2 regions of the Geobacillus sp. DSP4a genome follow, and region 1 is predicted to be linked to the other one. Evidence: predicted binding sites of a transcription regulator. Region 1 holds the regulator's gene; the other holds the start of a gene.

Region 1 (9,557 bases):
CATCTTTATCAACGGACTCGTCATAATCGATGCCGAGCCATTGTAAGTTTTCGAGCTGCGACTGTTCGCCGCCTTCCACGTTCCGTTCGATATCCGTATCCTCGATGCGGACGATCATTTTTCCGCCGTGATGGCGAGCAAACAAATAGTTAAACAGCGCGGTCCGCGCCCCTCCGATATGCAAATGGCCGGTCGGGCTCGGCGCATAGCGCACGCGCACATCTTTTGCCATCGTCCAACCCTCCACTTTCATCCAAACTTGTACCCTTATTGTACCGTTTATCGCGGCAAAGTTCAAAACGGACGGCTCGCCCCATTCGGCGCCTAACGGCTGCGCCTTACTCCCCGCTCTTTTTAAGCAACACGACCGCTTGGGCGGCAATGCCTTCCCCGCGCCCGGTGAACCCGAGTTTTTCCGTTGTCGTCGCCTTGACGTTCACTTGTGTGCGCTCGGCTTCAAGCAGGCGGGCGATCACGGCTTTCATCTCCTCAATGTACGGAGCCATTTTCGGCTTTTGAGCGATAATCGTACAGTCGGCGTTCACCAATGCATACCCTTCCTTCCGGACGAGCGTCCATACGTGCGCCAACAATTCGGTTGAGTCCGCGTCTTTATAGCGCGGGTCATCATCAGGAAAATGCCGTCCGATATCGCCGGCGCCAATCGCTCCAAGGCACGCGTCCGCCACCGCGTGGAGCAGAACATCGGCATCCGAATGGCCGAGCAGCCCTTTCTCATGCGGAATATGTACGCCGCCAATGATAAGCGGACGCCCTTCAACGAGCTGGTGAACGTCAAACCCTTGTCCGATGCGAAACATGTCTTCACCTCCGTTTACTCCGCGATGCGGCTCGCTAAAATCGCCTCGGCAAACAAAATGTCTTCCGGAGTCGTCAGTTTAATGTTGCGGTAGTCCCCTTCTACAATTTTCACCGGCTTGCCGAGCCGCTCGACGAGGCTGGCGTCGTCCGTGCCAAGATAGCCTTCCCGTTTCGCAGCCTCATGCGCCTCGGCGATCAAAGACAGACGAAAAGCTTGTGGCGTCTGCACCGCCCACAAGCTGGAACGATCAATCGTCTGTTCGACAAACAAACCGTCCACTTTTTTGATCGTGTCTTTCACCCGCACAGCCGGGACCGCTGCCCCGTATCGGGCGGCTGCATCCGCCAGCTCATGCAAATGGCGGACGTGAATAAACGGGCGGGCGCCGTCGTGGATCAGGACAATGCCCCGTCCCTCTAACGCCTGCAGCCCGTTATAGACGCTATGTTGCCGCTCCTCGCCGCCCTCAGCGAACGCTGCCACTTTTTTGATACGAAAACGAACGACAAGTTGCTCAAAGCGGCTTCGCTCCGCCGGATTCACGACAAGCACGACGCGGGCGCACCGTTCATCGCGGTCGAACACCTTCAGCGTCCGGACGATGAGCGGTTCGCCGCCTAGTTCAATAAACTGCTTATTCATACCGGCGTTCATCCGCTTTCCTTGTCCGGCCGCCAAGACAATCGCTTCGTAGTTCATTGGACGTTTCCCCTGTTCTGTTTACAGCGCTTTTTGCAACAGCTTCAGCTTGGCAAAAATCATTCTCCCCGCAGATGTTTGTAACACGCTGGTGACTAGGACGTCAACCCGTTTGCCGATATATTCTTTGCCGTCTTCGACAACAATCATCGTTCCGTCATCCAAGTAAGCAACGCCCTGGTTATGTTCCTTTCCGTCCTTAATGACATGCACATTCAGCTCCTCGCCCGGCAGGACGATCGGCTTGACGGCATTAGCCAAATCGTTGATATTAAGGACGCGCACGTTTTGCAGCTCACACACTTTGTTCAAGTTGAAATCATTTGTGACGACGACGCCTTGAAGCTGTTTGGCTAGTTTGACGAGCTTGCTGTCGACTTCTTGCACATCGCTGAAGTCGTCCTCATGAATTTCCACCTTCATCGCCATCTCTTTTTGAATGCGGTTTAAAATATCCAAGCCGCGGCGGCCGCGGTTTCGCTTCAGCACATCGGAGGAGTCGGCGATATGCTGGAGCTCCTCTAACACAAAACGGGGAATGACAAGCGGGCCTTCCAAAAACCCGGTTTGGCAAATGTCCGCAATCCGCCCATCGATGATGACGCTTGTGTCCAAAATTTTCACCGCTCCACCTTTCGGCGCCTCGTTCTCGGTTTCTCCGCCTTTTTTCTTTGTCATTCGATTGGAAAGAGAAAATAAGTTCATCAGCTCATTCCGTTTCTTTAAGCCGACACGAAACCCTAAATAGCCAAGCAAGATCGTCAAAAAAATCGGCAGCACCGTGTTCAACACTTGAATTCGAAACGATTGCAGCGGCATGACGACCAAAAACGCAATAATAAGACCAAAAATCAGCCCGAGGCTGCCAAACAGCACGTCAGCAGCAGGCGCCCTTACCAATGTTTCCTCGACCCAGCGCACCATGTCCACAACATAATCCACAAGCCAAAACGTCAACAAAAAGAAAAGAACAGCGCCCAACACCGCCAACGTATAGGAATTATGGATGAGCGGCATGCCGCTTACATTCAACAGCGCAAGCAAATCAGGCAAAAACATGGCGCCCAGCGTTCCGCCTACGGCGAGAAAAAATAGTTGTACGACACGTTTGACCATCGGCTCATCTTCACCTCCCTATCTAACATTATAAACAGTTTCCAATGTTTGAAACCAACCGAAACCCAATTTTTAACCATTTTTGAACATTCGACATCCGCTTGTAACAATTCGCGCTGGACGCCCGTGCACAGCGGAAGGACGTTGCCCCCCTATATATATTTACGTTGTTCGAAACAAAAAGGTTCGGTCATTTCATGCAAAACATGATCGGGGCGGAGCAAGAGGATGCTTTAGCGAGCGCCCCCAGCCGTTTCCTATTTGCCCGTTCCCCCGAAGAAAGCGTTCAAATCATCGTGTGCTCGAGCGCCTCGGCCACATGGGAAACGCCGATCACCTGAACGCTTGCCGGCGGCTGCCAACCTGCCAAATTGTTTTTCGGTACAATGACACGGGAAAAACCTAGTTTGACAGCCTCTTGCACACGCTGTTCAATGCGGGAGACACGCCGCACTTCCCCGGTCAACCCGACTTCACCGATAATGACGTCGGCCGGATTGGTCGGCCGATCGCGAAAGCTTGAGGCGATGCTGACGGCGATGGCTAGGTCAATGGCCGGCTCATCAAGCTTCACTCCGCCCGCCACCTTCAAATAGGCATCTTGGTTTTGCAACAGCAGCCCGACCCGCTTTTCCAATACGGCCATAAGCAACGACACGCGGTTATGATCGAGGCCGGTCGCCATCCGCCTCGGGTTGCCGAAGCTTGTCGGCGAAACGAGCGCTTGAATTTCCACCAGAACCGGGCGCGTCCCTTCCATGGCCGCCACCACCGTCGAACCCGCCACCCCGTGCGATCGCTCTTCCAAAAACACTTCGGACGGATTTTCCACTTCCCGCAGCCCGATGTCGCGCATTTCAAAAATACCGATTTCATTCGTCGAACCGAAGCGGTTTTTCACCGCCCGCAAAATGCGGTACGTATGATGCCGCTCCCCCTCAAAATAAAGGACGGTATCGACCATATGCTCGAGAATGCGCGGCCCGGCGATCGCCCCTTCTTTCGTCACATGGCCGACGATAAAAATGGCGACGCCTTTTGTTTTGGCGATTTTCATCAACTCAGCGGTGCACTCGCGCACTTGGGCGACACTGCCCGGCGCTGACGTAATATCCGTCCGGTACACCGTCTGGATTGAATCAATCACGACACAGGCGGGCTGAATCGTTTCAATCGCTGATACAATATATTCCAAATTCGCCTCCGCTAACACATACAGATGATCGGACTCGGCGCGAAGGCGCCCAGCGCGCAGTTTTACCTGTTTGACGGATTCCTCGCCCGATACATACAACACTGTATGCCTAGCCGCCGCCAGTTGCGCTGAGGCCTGCAGCAACAGCGTCGACTTGCCGATGCCGGGGTCGCCGCCGATTAAGACGAGCGACCCTTTGACGATCCCCCCACCGAGCACGCGATTGAACTCTGCACTGTTCGTTTCGATGCGCGGCTCTTGCACCGCGGCAACGGCGGTAATCGGAACCGGTTTAGCGGACCCGGACGGCTCCGAATGGAGAAACGCCCCTCGCACAGCGGTTCTGACCGGCTCGATTTCCTCGACGAATGAGTTCCACGTTTGGCATCCCGGGCAGCGGCCGAGCCACTTCGCCGATTCGTATCCGCACTCTTGGCAAACAAATTTCGTCTTCTTTTTCGCCATTGAACTAACCCTTTCTCTCTTGTGTTCCATATGGAAAAAAGGTATGGGCAGCATCGTGCCGCATACCTTTTTTCATCACATCACGGCCTGTTTTGCCAATACGACAAATTCCCCATCTTTCACATCAACGACCACTTTTTGTCCTTTGGCGATCGTGCCTTTTAACAGTTCTTCGGACAAACGGTCTTCAATATGTTTTTGCAAAGCGCGGCGCAACGGGCGAGCCCCGTATTCCGGATCGAAACCTTCAGCAGCGATTTTCTCAATCGCCGCCTCCGTCAATTCAAGGTCAATATCTTGCTCTTTCAGCCGTTTCACCAGCGTATCAGCCATCAGACGGACAATTTGTTTTAGATGGTCTTTTTCAAGCGAATGGAAGACGATAATTTCATCGATCCGGTTCAAAAACTCCGGACGGAACGCTTTTTTCAGCTCATCCATGACCTTGCTTTTCATGTCTTTGTATTGCTGGTTTCCATCCTGGATGTTAAAGCCGACATACTTGTTCCGCTTCAAAGCATCCGCGCCGACGTTCGATGTCATAATGATGATCGTGTTGCGGAAGTCAACCGTCCGCCCTTTCGAGTCAGTCAACCGCCCGTCTTCGAGCACCTGCAGCAAGATGTTAAACACGTCCGGATGCGCTTTTTCCATCTCATCCAACAGAACGACCGAGTATGGCTTGCGGCGCACTTTTTCGGTCAGCTGGCCGCCTTCTTCGTAGCCGACATACCCCGGCGGCGAACCGATGAGCCGCGATGTCGAGTGTTTTTCCATATACTCGGACATATCGATGCGAATGAGGGCATCTTCATCTCCAAACATTGCCTCGGCCAATGCACGGGCCAATTCCGTTTTCCCGACGCCGGTCGGGCCGAGGAAAATGAACGAACCGATCGGGCGTTTCGGGTCTTTGAGGCCAGCCCGGGCGCGGCGCACCGCTTTGGCCACCGCTTTGACCGCCTCGTCTTGGCCGACGACGCGCGAATGCAAAATTTCTTCCAGTTTCAACAGCCGCTCGGTTTCCGTCTCGGCCAGCTTCGATACCGGAATCCCGGTCCAACTCGAGACGACCGCGGCAATGTCTTCGACCGTCACTTCCAAATTTTCTTGGCCTTGTTTTTCTTTCCACGCACGTTTCGTTTCTTCAAGCTCTTCACGCAGCCGCTGCTCCATATCACGCAGCGACGCCGCTTTTTCAAATTCTTGGCTTTGCACGGCCGCATCTTTCTCTTTTCGCACTTCTTCAAGCTTTTGCTCCAGTTCTTTCAGTTTCGGCGGCGCCGTGAACGAACGGAGACGCACTTTCGAGCAAGCTTCATCAATCAAGTCGATCGCTTTATCCGGCAGGAACCGGTCGGTAATATACCGGTCGGAAAGTTTGACTGCCTGAATGATCGCCTCATCGGAAATCGAGACGCGATGATGCGCTTCATACCGGTCGCGCAGCCCTTTTAAAATTTGAATCGACTCTTCAACTGTCGGCTCATCGACGTGAATCGGCTGGAAGCGGCGCTCGAGCGCAGCATCTTTCTCAATGTATTTGCGGTATTCATCAAGCGTTGTCGCACCGATACATTGCAATTCTCCACGCGCCAAGGCCGGCTTTAAAATGTTCGATGCGTCGATGGCCCCTTCGGCTCCGCCAGCGCCGATTAACGTATGGAGTTCATCGATGAACAAAATGATATTGCCCGCCTGGCGAATTTCGTCCATCACTTTTTTCAGCCGGTCTTCAAATTCGCCGCGGTATTTCGTCCCGGCGACGACCGTCCCCATATCGAGCGTCATGACCCGTTTGTCGCGCAGCGTTTCCGGCACTTCGTTGTTGACGATTTGCTGGGCCAATCCTTCCGCGATCGCTGTTTTTCCAACCCCCGGTTCACCGATGAGCACCGGGTTGTTTTTTGTCCGTCGGCTCAACACTTCAATGACACGCTGAATTTCTTTGCTGCGGCCGATGACCGGATCAAGCCGCCCTTCGCGGGCAATCGCCGTCAAATCGCGGGCAAGGCTGTCAAGCGTCGGCGTGCTTACATGCGAAGCCCCCCCACCGCCGTGACCCGATACCGATTCATTGCTGCCGAGCAGTTGCAACACTTGTTGGCGCGCCTTGTTCAAGCTCACCCCGAGGTTGTTCAGCACGCGAGCGGCCACGCCTTCCCCCTCGCGGATCAAACCAAGCAAAATATGCTCCGTGCCGACATACGAATGGCCAAGTTTCCTCGCTTCGTCCATTGACAGCTCGATCACTTTTTTCGCCCGCGGCGTGTAATGGAGCGTATGGGACACTTCATTGCCGCGGCCGATGAGCGATTCGACTTCTTTTTGGATTTTATCCGGGCCAAGTCCAAGCGCCATGAGCGCTTTAGCAGCGATTCCTTCCCCCTCACGGATCAGCCCAAGCAAAATATGTTCGGTTCCGATATTGTTATGGCCGAGGCGGATGGCTTCCTCTTGCGCCAACGCCAGCACTTTTTGCGCCCGTTCCGTAAATCTGCCAAACATCATCGTTCATCACCCTCCATCTTTCTTCGTGTTTCCATCCTTAAGCGTTCCCGAATCAACGCCGCCCGGCGGACATCCCGTTCCTCAGGGCGAAGCACCCCTCCGGCATATTGTTGCAAAAATCCTGGCTGCGTCAAAATCATCAGCTCATTTAAAATGTTGCGCGGGACGTTTTTGATATATCCTAAATCGATCCCTAAACGCACATCCGACAGGCATTGCGCCGCCTCCTTTGAATCGATGACGCGGCAGTTGGCCAATATGCCGTATGAACGGAATACCTTGTCTTCTAATTGTATGCCCAACGTTTTCACTAATGCCTGGCGAGCCGCCCTTTCTTGGGCGATGAGCTGCTCAACGATCGTATGCAAATCAGCGACAATATCTTCTTCTGATTTTCCGAGCGTAATTTGGTTCGAAATTTGGAAAATGTTCCCTAAAGCCTCACTTCCTTCCCCGTACGTGCCGCGGACGACGAGTCCCAACTGGTTGATGGCAGGGATGATGCGGTTGATCTGCTGCGTCAGCACCAGCGCCGGAAGATGCATCATCACCGACGCCCGCAACCCTGTTCCGACGTTCGTCGGACAGCTCGTTAAGTAACCAAGCCGTTCATCGAACGCATAGTTGACATGCCCTTCAATCCAATCATCCAACTCGCTCGCCGCCTCAAGCGCCTCGGCAAGCTGAAGCCCTGGAAACAGACACTGAATGCGGATATGGTCTTCCTCGTTGATCATAATGCTGATTTCCTCATTTTCCGAAAGCAGGCAGGCGCCAAACGGCGAATCTTCAGCCAAATGCGGGCTGATTAAGTGCTTTTCCACCAATACCCGTTTTTCAATCGGTTGAAGCTCCGACATTTTCAACAGTTCAAACCGTCCCGCTTCCCCATACGGACGATGGACGAACGCGCGCTCAAACAAGGCAACGATTTGTTTCGCCTCTTCGCTGCTAAACAGCGTTGGGAAACGAAAATCAACAATATTGCGCGCCAGCCGGATGCGGCTGCTCAACACGATGTCCGAATTCGGCCCCTCCTGGCTCATCCAAGCGCTGACCGCTGTGTTGAAAAACTTTCCAAATGACATACCGCTACATCTCCCCCTCTCCACGTCGGCGAAGTTCGTCCTCTAACGAACGAATCTGGTCGCGCACCTCGGCCGCCCGCTCAAATTCCTCGCGGGCAACTAATTCCTGAAGCTTTTGTTTCAACGTGGCCAGCTGCTTCCGCAAATGGAGGACGCCGCCTTTTCGCTTCGGAATTTTCCCTGAATGAGCAGTATTTCCGCTATGAAGCCGTTTTAAAATCGGCGGAAGGTAACGGGCAAACGTCCGATAGCAGTCGGCGCAACCGAACCGCCCAATTTGCGTAAACTGGTGGTATGTCATTTGGCACGTCTCGCATTGAAGCAAATCCGGATTCGGGAACGAATTGGCCGTCACTTCTTTCATCGGAGCTTGAAAGTTGAGAAGCCCCGCTAACAAATTGTTGAGCGGAAAGTCGTCATGGCCATAGAGCATAAACGTATGACCATGTTCTTTGGCGCATTGCTCGCAAAGGTGAAATTCCGTTTTTTCCCCGTTGACTATTTTCGTAAAATGCATCGTCGCCGGGCGTTGCTTGCATTCTTGGCAAATCAATGCCTCCCCCTCCCCTACTTATACTTTAGCGACGTCAGCATCGCCTTTAACATGCGCGCCCGCAGTTCATCCCGTTCGGGCAAATCGATATATAAAACGGAGCGATCCATCACGCTCAACATCATTTTCGCTTCCCGCTCCGAAATCACCTTTTCTTCCATAAGTCGTTTTATCACATCTTCGGCGCTCGACTGGCTGATGCGGTGGTCGATCAGCTCGAGCAACTGGTCAATCAGCTGCGCCTCGCTTTTCGTCTTTACTTTCATAATGCGGATATAGCCGCCGCCACCGCGCTTGCTTTCAACAATATATCCGCGCTCGAGCGTGAATCTCGTGTTGATGACATAGTTGATTTGCGAGGGAACACATTTGAATTTATTAGCAATTTCACTTCGTTTAATTTCAACGATGTCTTGGTCGCTCATATTGAGTACTTGCTTCAAATATTGCTCGATAATGTCGGAAATGTTTGGCACTCTACCTCCCACCTTCCTCACAACCAAGCTGCTTGGCGGTCAAGCTGCTCCCTGCCCAATAATAAACGGGCATTCCTTGGGAGGAAGCATCACCGCCATCTTGTTGACTTTGACTATATTTGACCTTGATTTTACTATACAATGTATGACGAAAAATTGCAAGGGCTACCGAAACAAGGGAGACTATCTATAGAATATCCGTTTTTTCGCCCAGTAAAACGCTTCTCGGTCAGATAAACGAAAAAGCACGCTTTTTCTCCTAATGAAGAAAAAGGCGTGCTTTCTGCTTAGCCTAGCAGCGACCTACTCTTGCAGGGGCGCTGGCCCCAACTACCATCGGCGCTGGAGGGCTTAACTTCCGTGTTCGGGATGGGAACGGGTGTTTCCCCTCCGCTATCACCACTAGGCCATATGAGGTTGTCAGGAATTCGTTCCCTGAAAACTAGATAACCGTTTTGGGAAGAAGCCGGGGCGAACCGCTCGCCTCCACTTTTCTTGTTAGGTTAAGCCCTCGATCGATTAGTATCCGTCAGCTCCACGTGTCGCCACGCTTCCACCTCGGACCTATCGACCTCGTCATCTTCGAGGGATCTTACCCGCCTGACGCGGTGGGAAATCTCATCTTGAGGGG
Region 2 (9,557 bases), on a different contig from region 1:
TTTTTTTCTTCCAAAATAACCGAAAAGCCTCCCAAGTACAGCACAATTGTCAACGTACAATCAGTCCACATAACCAATTATTATTACTTGGTACTAATTTTAACGGAAAGAGCGCATATGCGCAATAGCAAAAGCGCGCCTTCCCGGCCGGAATCCTATTGCTTTCTTCCCGCCCGAAGGCATTTGTCCAAACCAACGTTTTACCTCCGCCATACAATACAATGACAAGCAAACGATGAGGAAAAAAGGAGGACTGATTTTATGGCGAACGTCCCATCATCCCGGCAAAGCCGTGAAGAGCGCGACCGCTTCTCCCGCCTCATGTTCGGCCCCTTTCCTCCAAAACGGACCGGCCGGCGGGACGAACAAACAAAAACGGAGCCGCTCCCGCTGCCAAACATTGATTTGATGAAACTCGTCGAAAACGTCGGTACGCTGACGGACTCGTTGCAGCAGCTGAAACCGCTCATCAAAAAAATCTCCTCGCTCATCGATGGATTGAAAAAATAGCAGACGCAACAACCTCATGCGTCTGCCTTCGCTCTTTACGGGAGTTCGTTATATTGGCGAAAAAATTGCCCGATCTGCCAAGCAAGCTGGCGCCGCTTTTCCGGCAGCTGGTAGACGATGCGCACCCGGTGGTTGGTTGTTTTCATCCATTGTTCGTACTTCCGGCTATGCAATGCGGACGGGTATTCGCTCACGCCGGCGAGCTGCCAAATCATCACCGGGACATCGTGCGGGCTAAGGAAAAGAGACGGGACACCCTCCGGCACTTCCTCTTCCTTCAATCCGTAAGCGAGGGCGATTTCTTTTACCATCCGCCGATACACGAATGGGTGGCCCCGCTCGTGTTCAAGCTGGGCGCGCACATCAAGGCAAGGGTTGAGCATGGCGACGGCGCGGATTTGCCTCGGCATGACGCCAAGCAACTGCAGGGCGACGAGCGCGCCCATTCCTTCGGCGACGATATAGATGCGTCGGTTGACGATCTCGCTTTTCAATACCGAGTAGATGAGTTGGCGCGCCAGCCGGACCGCCTTCGGGCTTCCCCAATGCCGGCCGTACAAATGAGATGAAAACACCGTGTACCCTTGTTCAAGCCACTCGTCCAGCCACTGGCGCCGTCTCGGATGCTCGAGCCAAAAACTCGTCTGTTCATTCACGAAATGGTCGCCATCGCCCATTAAAAAAAGGGCAAACCCGTTTGGGCGCTCCGGCACGTGAACGATGCACCATTGTTCATCGAGTTGGAAAAACCGTCGTTGTCCTGCCATCGTTTCCATTCACCCTTGTTTGACGATACATAATTGTACAGTATACGATATGCGCGGCCAAAAAAAACGTCCGGGTATATGCCTACGCGACAAATTGTGATAAGATAAGAAAAGGAATGACGAGAAGATGGGAGGAACAAAGATGCGCTTGTTTTGGACGTTTTTTTGGACGTTTTTGCTTGTGCAAATGGCGACGTACGTCATGGGCTCGATGCAAGGGATCGGCTACAACTTCACAACCGGCGCCTTGCTCGGCGTGATCGTGACCGTTTTAGTCCTTGTCGTCGCCGCTTTGATTCCGGACGAGCCGGCTGGGGATCATCGCCATTGATCATTCTCCTCATAAGACAACGCCTTGGGTTGAAAGTCCCAAGGCGTTGTTTTTGTCATCGAGAAGCCCCATTCCAACACGTATATAGGCGTAAGTCGAGGAGGGATTCCATCTTGATGGGTGTAGGTTGGTGTTTTCTGCAGCCGGCCACGTGCCCCACAATGCTCAATGGGATGGGCTTTATGGGGGCATAAAAACGTTTGACGCTGCCAGCAAGAAGCGCGTCTCTTCCCCCGGCTATCCCCCGCCTCTTCGACTCGTTTCACGCTGACGGGCGAATGACAAGCCGGCCGTTTTCGGCATCGACCGTGACGGTGCTGTAATCTTTCACCCGCCCAGCGATCAGCTCTTTCGCAAGCGGCGTTTCGATCTGCTTTTGCATAAACCGCTTTAAGGGGCGGGCGCCGTAGACCGGATCGAAGCCCGCTTCGGCGATGTATTGCTTCGCCGCTTCGGTCAGCACGAGTTCGATATGCCGATCGGCCAAACGGGCCGACAGCTCGCGGGCGAACTTTTCGATGATGCCTTTCACCTCATTCATCGACAATGGCTTAAATAAGACGATATCGTCGATCCGGTTTAAAAATTCTGGGCGGAAATGGGCGCGCAATTGGTCAAACACTTGGCTGCGCGTCTGTTCATCGATGTCGCCGTCTTTGTGTTCCAATAACAGCGGCGAGCCGATGTTCGATGTCATAATGACGACTGTGTTTTTAAAATCGACCGTCCGCCCGTGCGAGTCGGTGAGCCGTCCGTCATCGAGCAGCTGCAGCAGGATGTTGAACACGTCCGGATGAGCTTTTTCGATTTCATCGAACAATAGAACGGAATACGGCTTGCGCCGCACTGCCTCGGTCAGCTGGCCGCCTTCCTCATAGCCGACATAGCCGGGCGGCGCCCCGATCAAACGGGAGACAGCATGTTTTTCCATGTATTCGGACATATCGAGGCGAATGAGCTGCTCCTCGCTGTCAAACAGCGCCTCGGCCAGCGCTTTGGCCAGCTCCGTTTTGCCGACGCCGGTCGGTCCAAGGAACAAAAACGAGCCGATCGGACGGTTCGGGTCTTTCATCCCGGCCCGCGCCCGCAAGATGGCGTCGGCGACGAGCTCCACCGCTTCGTCTTGGCCGATGACTCGCTTATGGAGCCATTCATGAAGCCGCAGCAGCTTTTCCCGCTCCCCTTCGACAAGGCGGGTGAGCGGAATGCCTGTCCAGCGCGACACGATTTCGGCAATCTCTTCTTCCGTCACTTCCTCGCGCAGCAATTTTCCTTCCCGTTGCTCGCTGATTTCTTGCTCGAGCTGCCTGAGCTGCTTCTCAAGCTGCGGGATCCGTCCATGACGCAGCTCGGCCGCCCTGTTTAAATCGTAGTCGTTTTCCGCGTCCTCGAGCTCACGCTTCGCCCGCTCAAGTTCCTCGCGCACGCGGCGGACACGGTCAAGCGCCTCTTTCTCTTGTTGCCATTGCGCTTTCATGGCATTCGCTTTTTCGCGCAAGTCAGCGAGTTCTTTTTGCAATGCCGCCAGCCGCTCGCGGCTCGCTTCATCCGTCTCTTTGCTTAACGCCGCCTCTTCAATTTCCAGCTGCATGACGCGGCGCATCACTTCATCAAGCTCCGACGGCATTGATTCCATTTCCGTCCGGATCGTTGCGCACGCCTCATCAACGAGATCGATCGCTTTGTCAGGCAAAAAGCGATCCGAGATGTAGCGGTCGGACAACACCGCGGCCGCGACGAGCGCCCGGTCGTGAATTTTCACGCCATGGTGCACTTCGTATCGCTCTTTCAATCCGCGCAAGATCGAAATCGTATCCTCGACGGTCGGCTCTTGGACGAGCACTTGCTGGAAGCGGCGTTCGAGCGCTGGGTCTTTTTCGATGTATTGTCGGTACTCATCAAGCGTCGTCGCCCCGATGCAGCGCAGCTCGCCGCGGGCGAGCATTGGCTTTAACATATTGCCGGCGTCGATCGCCCCTTCGGCCCGGCCGGCGCCAACGATCGTGTGCAGCTCGTCGATAAACAAGATGATGCGGCCCTCGCTTTTTTTAATTTCGTTCAATACAGCCCTCAGCCGCTCTTCAAACTCACCGCGAAACTTCGCTCCGGCGACGAGCGCGCTCATGTCAAGAGCGAAAATCGTTTTGTCTTTCAACCCGTCCGGGACGTCTTTGCGCACGATGCGCTGGGCGAGCCCCTCGACAATAGCGGTCTTCCCAACGCCCGGCTCACCGATCAGCACCGGGTTGTTTTTCGTCTTCCGCGACAAAATGCGGATGACGCGGCGAATTTCGCTGTCGCGGCCGATGACCGGGTCGATTTTTCCCGCCTTCGCCTCGGCGACAAGATCGCGCCCGTATTTGGCCAACGCTTCATAGGTTGCTTCCGGATGTGGACTCGTCACGCGTTGATTCCCCCTTACCTTTCTCACGGCTTCTACCAGTGCTTCCTCTGTCAAGCCAAACGATGCCAGTTGCCGGGCAACCGGCTCGGCGCCATGAGACAGCGCGAGCAGCACATGTTCGACCGATATGTACTCATCTTGCATTCGCTTCGCTTCGTTTTCCGCCTCCTCAAGCAGCCGCGCCAAGGCAGGCGCAACGTACATCTGTCCCTCTCCCGCTCCGTGCACTTCCGGCTTTTGGCGAAGCCGGTCTTGCAGCCAGCGGATCGCCTGAGCGCGGTCGGCGCCGCAAAGGGCAAACAGCCGCGGCGCCAAGCCATCTTCTTGCTCGAGGAGCGCCAGCAGAAGATGTTCGACATCAAGCTGTTGATGATGCCGCTCTTTGGCGATCGACTGCGCCGCCATAAGCGCCTCTTGCAGTTTTTCCGTCAAACGGCTTGCGTCCATGCCGTCCCCTCCATTTGACCTTCTTTGACCATAAATCATTATAGCGGATCGCAAAGCGCACGGCAAATGAAAAGCCACTCCATGCTTGGAATGGCTTTTGTTCTGCTTCACGGTTTGCGCAAATACGTCCAATGCCGGTTATGGTTCGACGTTTCTGGAAACGTATCGCCGGCTTTCAGTTTCAGCTTTTTCGGGTGCTTTACATTGTCTCCCGTTTCGCCGATTTCAATATACACGCCGTTGTTCGGCGCTTTATCGCCTGGTTTGAAATGGCGCGGTTGGCCCATTTGTTTCATCCCCCTTGCTTCGATTGCATTTGTTATCATGCCCGGTTTCATCGCTGTTCATAAGAAGGAAAATGATGGAAGATCGCAAACGGAACGCCAAGCTGTTCACAACGAAAAGGAGCTCTCCCCTCGAAATCCTTTTCAAAGTGAAAAAGGAACTCCCGAAACGGGAATTCCCCCTTTGCTATAAAACGGACAACAAAATCGCTTTTTGCGCATGAAGCCGGTTGCCGGCCTGCTCAAAGACGACCGAGTTCGGACCGTCCATGACGCCGGCCGTCACTTCTTCGCCGCGATGGGCCGGCAGACAATGCAAAAAGAGATAATCCGGTTTTGCCGCTTTGACGAGCTCTTCGTTGACTTGATACGGCTGAAACACTTGTAGCCGCTCAGCACTTTCGCTTTCTTGGCCCATGCTCGTCCAGACATCCGTATAAATCGCATCCGCCCCCGCCACCGCCACAAGCGGGTCGTGCGTCACCACAACGGTTGCCCCGGTTTTCTCGCCGATCTGGCGCGCTGCCTCGACATATTCTTTCCTTGGCTCATAGCCCGGCGGACAGGCGATGGCGACATCCATGCCGACTTTCGCCGCGGCCACAAGCAAGGCGTTGGCGACGTTGTTCCCGTCGCCGACATAGGCGAGCTTGACGCCTTGGAACGTTTTCTTCACTTCATAAATCGTCAGCAAATCCGCCAACGCCTGGCACGGATGATCGTCGTCCGTCAGGCCGTTGATGACCGGAACGGACGCATATTCGGCCAACTCCTCGACTTTTTGATGGGCAAATGTGCGAATCATAATGACATCGACGTATTGCGACAAGACGCGGGCCGTATCGGCGATCGTTTCGCCGCGGCCAAGCTGCAAATCGTTTCCGTTTAAATACATCGCCTGGCCGCCAAGCTGAATCATGCCGACTTCAAACGACACGCGCGTGCGCGTTGACGGCTTTTCAAAAATCATCGCCATTGTTTTCCCGGAAAGCGGCGTATACGATACACCGGCTTTTTGTTTCGCTTTTAAATCAGCTGCTAACGCCAGCAAGTCCAAAATTTCTTCTGTCGAGAAATCAAGAAGCGTTAAAAAATCTCTCCCTTTTAATGACATCACTGCATTCATGCGATCACCGCCTGTTCTGCCTGTTTTTTCTTTTCCAACCAGCCATGGATCGGCTGCACATCAAGATGATCGACATCGAGCGCCTGCAAGAAGAGCTTCAATGTCTCACGTTCCGTGAAGACGAGCAATTGTCGGGACAACGCAGTCATTCGTTTGTTCGCTTCGCCTTCCTCTTTGCCCAAGTCGATCACTGCAAGCGCCGTGTCGCGCTTCACCCAATCGGAAAACGGGACATCAGCGACGATGGTCAGCTGTTTCGCCGTCATCTCTGCCTCCAGCTCGGCATCGATGTTGCCAATGACATAGACCTCGTTCGCGTTCGCTTTCTTTTGCAAATACGGATAAAACGCTTTATACGCCGCTTCCTCCTTCGTTGCGGCGATGCTGATGCCTTCGCCGGTCGATTTCATCTCTGGCCCAACCACCGGGTCAACCCCCGGCAGCTTATGGGTCGAAAAGACCGGATACTTTAACACGGCGTACGGCATGACCGCCAAGCCGCGCGCTTTTTCGTCCACGATGTCGACAAGCGATTTCCCAAGCAATAATTTTGTCGCAATTTGCGCCAGCGGCACGCCGGTCGTTTTGCTGACGATCGGCACCGTCCGGCTCGCGCGCGGGTTCACTTCCAGAACATATACATTGCCGTCCGCAATGACATATTGAATGTTCATAATTCCTTTAAAGCCGAGTTTTTTCGCAATCCGGACCGCATAGTCGATGATTTTCGCTTTTTCTTCGTCTGTGAGCGTCTGCGCCGGCAGCCAAGCATAGCTGTCACCGGAGTGGACGCCGGCTTTTTCGACGTGTTCAATGATGACCGGCAACACGATGTCTGTTCCATCCGTCACGATGTCCGCTTCTGCCTCTTTCCCGTCCAAATACGCATCAATCAAAATCGGATAGGTCAACTCGCCTTGCTCGATCAAAGCAGCGAGCTGCGCCTCGCTATGGACGATAAACATGCCGCGGCCCCCGATGACATACGACGGACGAAGCAGCACCGGGCAGCCGATCTCAGCCGCTTTGGCGGCGAGCTCCTCGGCATTGTTCGCCACCAAGCCCGGTACGTGCGGGATGTCAAGCTCCTCAAGCAACTGGTAAAAACGATCGCGGTCCTCGAGCTGGTCAATCATATCGTACGTGACGCCAAGCAGCGGCACGCCGGCTTCTTCGAGTCCTTTGACCAAATTGATCGCCGTCTGACCGCCAAATTGAACGATGACATGCTTGATTTGTTCCGCTTCGATAACATCGAGGACGCTCTCAAGCGTCAGCGGTTCAAAGTACAGACGGTCGGCGACGGCAAAGTCGGTGCTCACCGTTTCCGGATTGTTGTTGATCATCACCGTTTCATAGCCCTCTTTTTGCAAGGCGAACACGCTATGAACGGAGCTGTAGTCAAACTCAATGCCTTGGCCGATGCGGATCGGTCCGGCTCCAATGATCAGCACTTTCTCTTTGCCGCTCGGTTGTTTTCGCTCGTCTTCGCCGAAATAAGTCGAGTAGTAATAATCCGTTTCTGAATGAAATTCGGCCGCGCACGTGTCGACCATTTTGTATGACGGCACGATGCCAAGTTCCTTCCGCTTGTTGCGCACGTCAAGCTCCGTCACGCCCCACGTTTCAGCTAAAAAGGCGTCGCTACATCCTTTTTCTTTCAAGAAACGGAACGTTTGCTCCTCAATCGTGTCCAACGTTGCAGCCGCTGCCCGTTTTTCAAGGGCGACAAGCCGCTCGAACGAGCAAAGGAAAAAGCGGTCGATTTTCGTCCATTTGTGAATGGCTTCAACCGCCACCCCGCGGCGGAGCAGTTCCAAAATCGCGAAAAAGCGGCGGTCGTCTTTGTCGACAAGCAGCTGTTTCAGCTCATCATTCGTTTTCACCGAAAGCTCCGGCAACAACAGTCCGTTGTTTTTGCCTTCGAGCGACTGCACCGCTTTTTGAAACGCCCGCTCCATGTTACGGTCGATCGCCATCACTTCCCCGGTCGCCTTCATTTGCGTGCCGAGCTTCCGATCCGCGTGCGGAAACTTGTCAAACGGCAAGCGCGGAAACTTGACGACGACATAATCCAAGGCCGGTTCAAAGCTGGCGTACGTCGTTTTCGTCACCGGGTTGACGAGTTCCGCAAGCGTATAGCCGACCGCCAGCTTCGCCGCAATGCGGGCGATCGGGTAGCCGGTCGCCTTGGACGCCAGCGCTGACGAGCGGCTGACGCGCGGGTTGACTTCGATTAAGTAATATTGTTTGCTGTTCGGGTCAAGGGCGAACTGAATGTTGCAGCCGCCAATGATCCCTAATGCGGAAATGATCTTCACCGCCGACGAACGGAGCATTTGGTACTCCTCATCGGTCAACGTCTGCGACGGTGCAACGACGATCGAATCTCCTGTATGAATGCCGACCGGATCGACGTTTTCCATATTGCAAACGGTAATGCACGTATTCGATTGGTCGCGCATCACTTCATATTCAATTTCCTTAAATCCGGCGACGCTCCGTTCGATCAAACATTGATGAATCGGGCTTTCGTTCAATCCTTTTTCTACGAGCGCGAGAAACTGCTCCATGTTTTCGGCAATGCCGCCGCCCGCCCCGCCGAGCGTATACGCAGGACGAATAATGATCGGAAAACCGATTTGTTCGGCGAACGCGACCGCTTCCTCGACGCTTGTAACAATTTCGCTTTCCGGCACCGGTTCGCCAAGCTCGTGCATCAACGCGCGGAACGCTTCGCGGTCCTCCCCGCGCTTAATCGCTTCAATCGGTGTTCCGAGCAGTCTCACCCCATACTTTTCAAGCACGCCGGCTTCATGCAGCTGAAACGCCAAATTGAGCCCTGTCTGGCCCCCGAATGTGGCGAGCAGCCCGTCCGGGCGTTCTTTGGCAATGATCGCTTCGACCGCCTCAACGGTGAGCGGTTCAAAATACACGGCATCGGCATGGACATCATCGGTCATGATCGTCGCCGGATTGTTGTTCACTAAAATGACGCGGTATCCTTCTTCCTTTAAGGCGATGCACGCCTGCGTGCCGGAATAATCAAACTCAGCAGCCTGGCCGATGACGATCGGCCCCGACCCGATCAGGAGAATCGATTGAAGCGAAGAATCTTTAGGCATAGACGTTCTCTCCCTTGAACACGGTTTGCAAAAATTCGTCGAAAATATAGCCGGTATCGTGCGGCCCCGGATGCGCCTCCGGATGGTATTGCACGGACAAAATCGGTTTATGGCGATGGACGATGCCCTCGACCGAACCGTCGTTGACGTTGATGAAACGAATGTCAAACGGTTTGCCCACCAAACTGCCTTCTTTGACGACATAACTATGGTTTTGCGATGTCATCATCACGTTTTGTTTCACCGCGTCCCACACCGGCTGATTGGCGCCGCGGTGCCCGAAGCGGAGTTTTTCCGTATCCGCTCCGTACGCTAAGGCGACAAGCTGATGGCCAAGGCAGATCGCAAGCGTCGGATACCGGTCGATCAGCTGACGGATAGCGGGAAGCTGATGGCGTAACTGTTTCGGATCGCCCGGGCCGTTCGAGAGGACAAGCCCGTCCGGTTTCAGCGCGTCAATCGCTTCCGGCGCCGTATCATGCGGCACGACCGTCACCCGGCAGCCGCGTGCAAGGAGCGACTGCAAAATCGACTTTTTATAGCCGAAATCGATGAGCACCAAA

Evidence for each region. The regulator CtsR, encoded in region 1, represses protease genes until heat stress. The targets are predictions, from matches to a motif close to ATGGTCAATAAAGGTCAAACA.
Region 2: a site for CtsR is predicted at 4,471-4,491, ahead of clpB (ATP-dependent chaperone ClpB). Genes of this name have one in related genera too.

The regions. Positions count from the first base shown of each region.
Region 1 is NZ_SDLD01000020.1:2-9,558, reverse strand. Features, by position in the region: gene gltX (glutamate--tRNA ligase) at 1-232, opposite strand, end outside; gene ispF (2-C-methyl-D-erythritol 2,4-cyclodiphosphate synthase) at 339-821, opposite strand; gene ispD (2-C-methyl-D-erythritol 4-phosphate cytidylyltransferase) at 836-1,522, opposite strand; gene ETC02_RS08625 (PIN/TRAM domain-containing protein) at 1,544-2,638, opposite strand; gene radA (DNA repair protein RadA) at 2,925-4,298, opposite strand; gene clpC (ATP-dependent protease ATP-binding subunit ClpC) at 4,374-6,809, opposite strand; gene mcsB (protein-arginine kinase McsB) at 6,806-7,897, opposite strand; gene mcsA (protein-arginine kinase activator protein McsA) at 7,902-8,450, opposite strand; gene ctsR (transcriptional regulator CtsR) at 8,465-8,926, opposite strand; rRNA gene rrf (5S ribosomal RNA) at 9,217-9,333, opposite strand; partial or broken rRNA gene ETC02_RS08590 (23S ribosomal RNA) at 9,426-9,557, opposite strand, start outside.
Region 2 is NZ_SDLD01000009.1:56,371-65,927, forward strand. Features, by position in the region: gene ETC02_RS05100 (hypothetical protein) at 262-510, shown strand; gene ETC02_RS05105 (alpha/beta hydrolase) at 546-1,286, opposite strand; gene ETC02_RS05110 (YjzD family protein) at 1,420-1,608, shown strand; gene clpB (ATP-dependent chaperone ClpB) at 1,871-4,459, opposite strand; gene ETC02_RS05120 (YjzC family protein) at 4,567-4,746, opposite strand; gene argF (ornithine carbamoyltransferase) at 4,931-5,869, opposite strand; gene ETC02_RS05130 (carbamoyl-phosphate synthase (glutamine-hydrolyzing) large subunit) at 5,866-8,994, opposite strand; gene ETC02_RS05135 (carbamoyl phosphate synthase small subunit) at 8,987-9,557, opposite strand, start outside.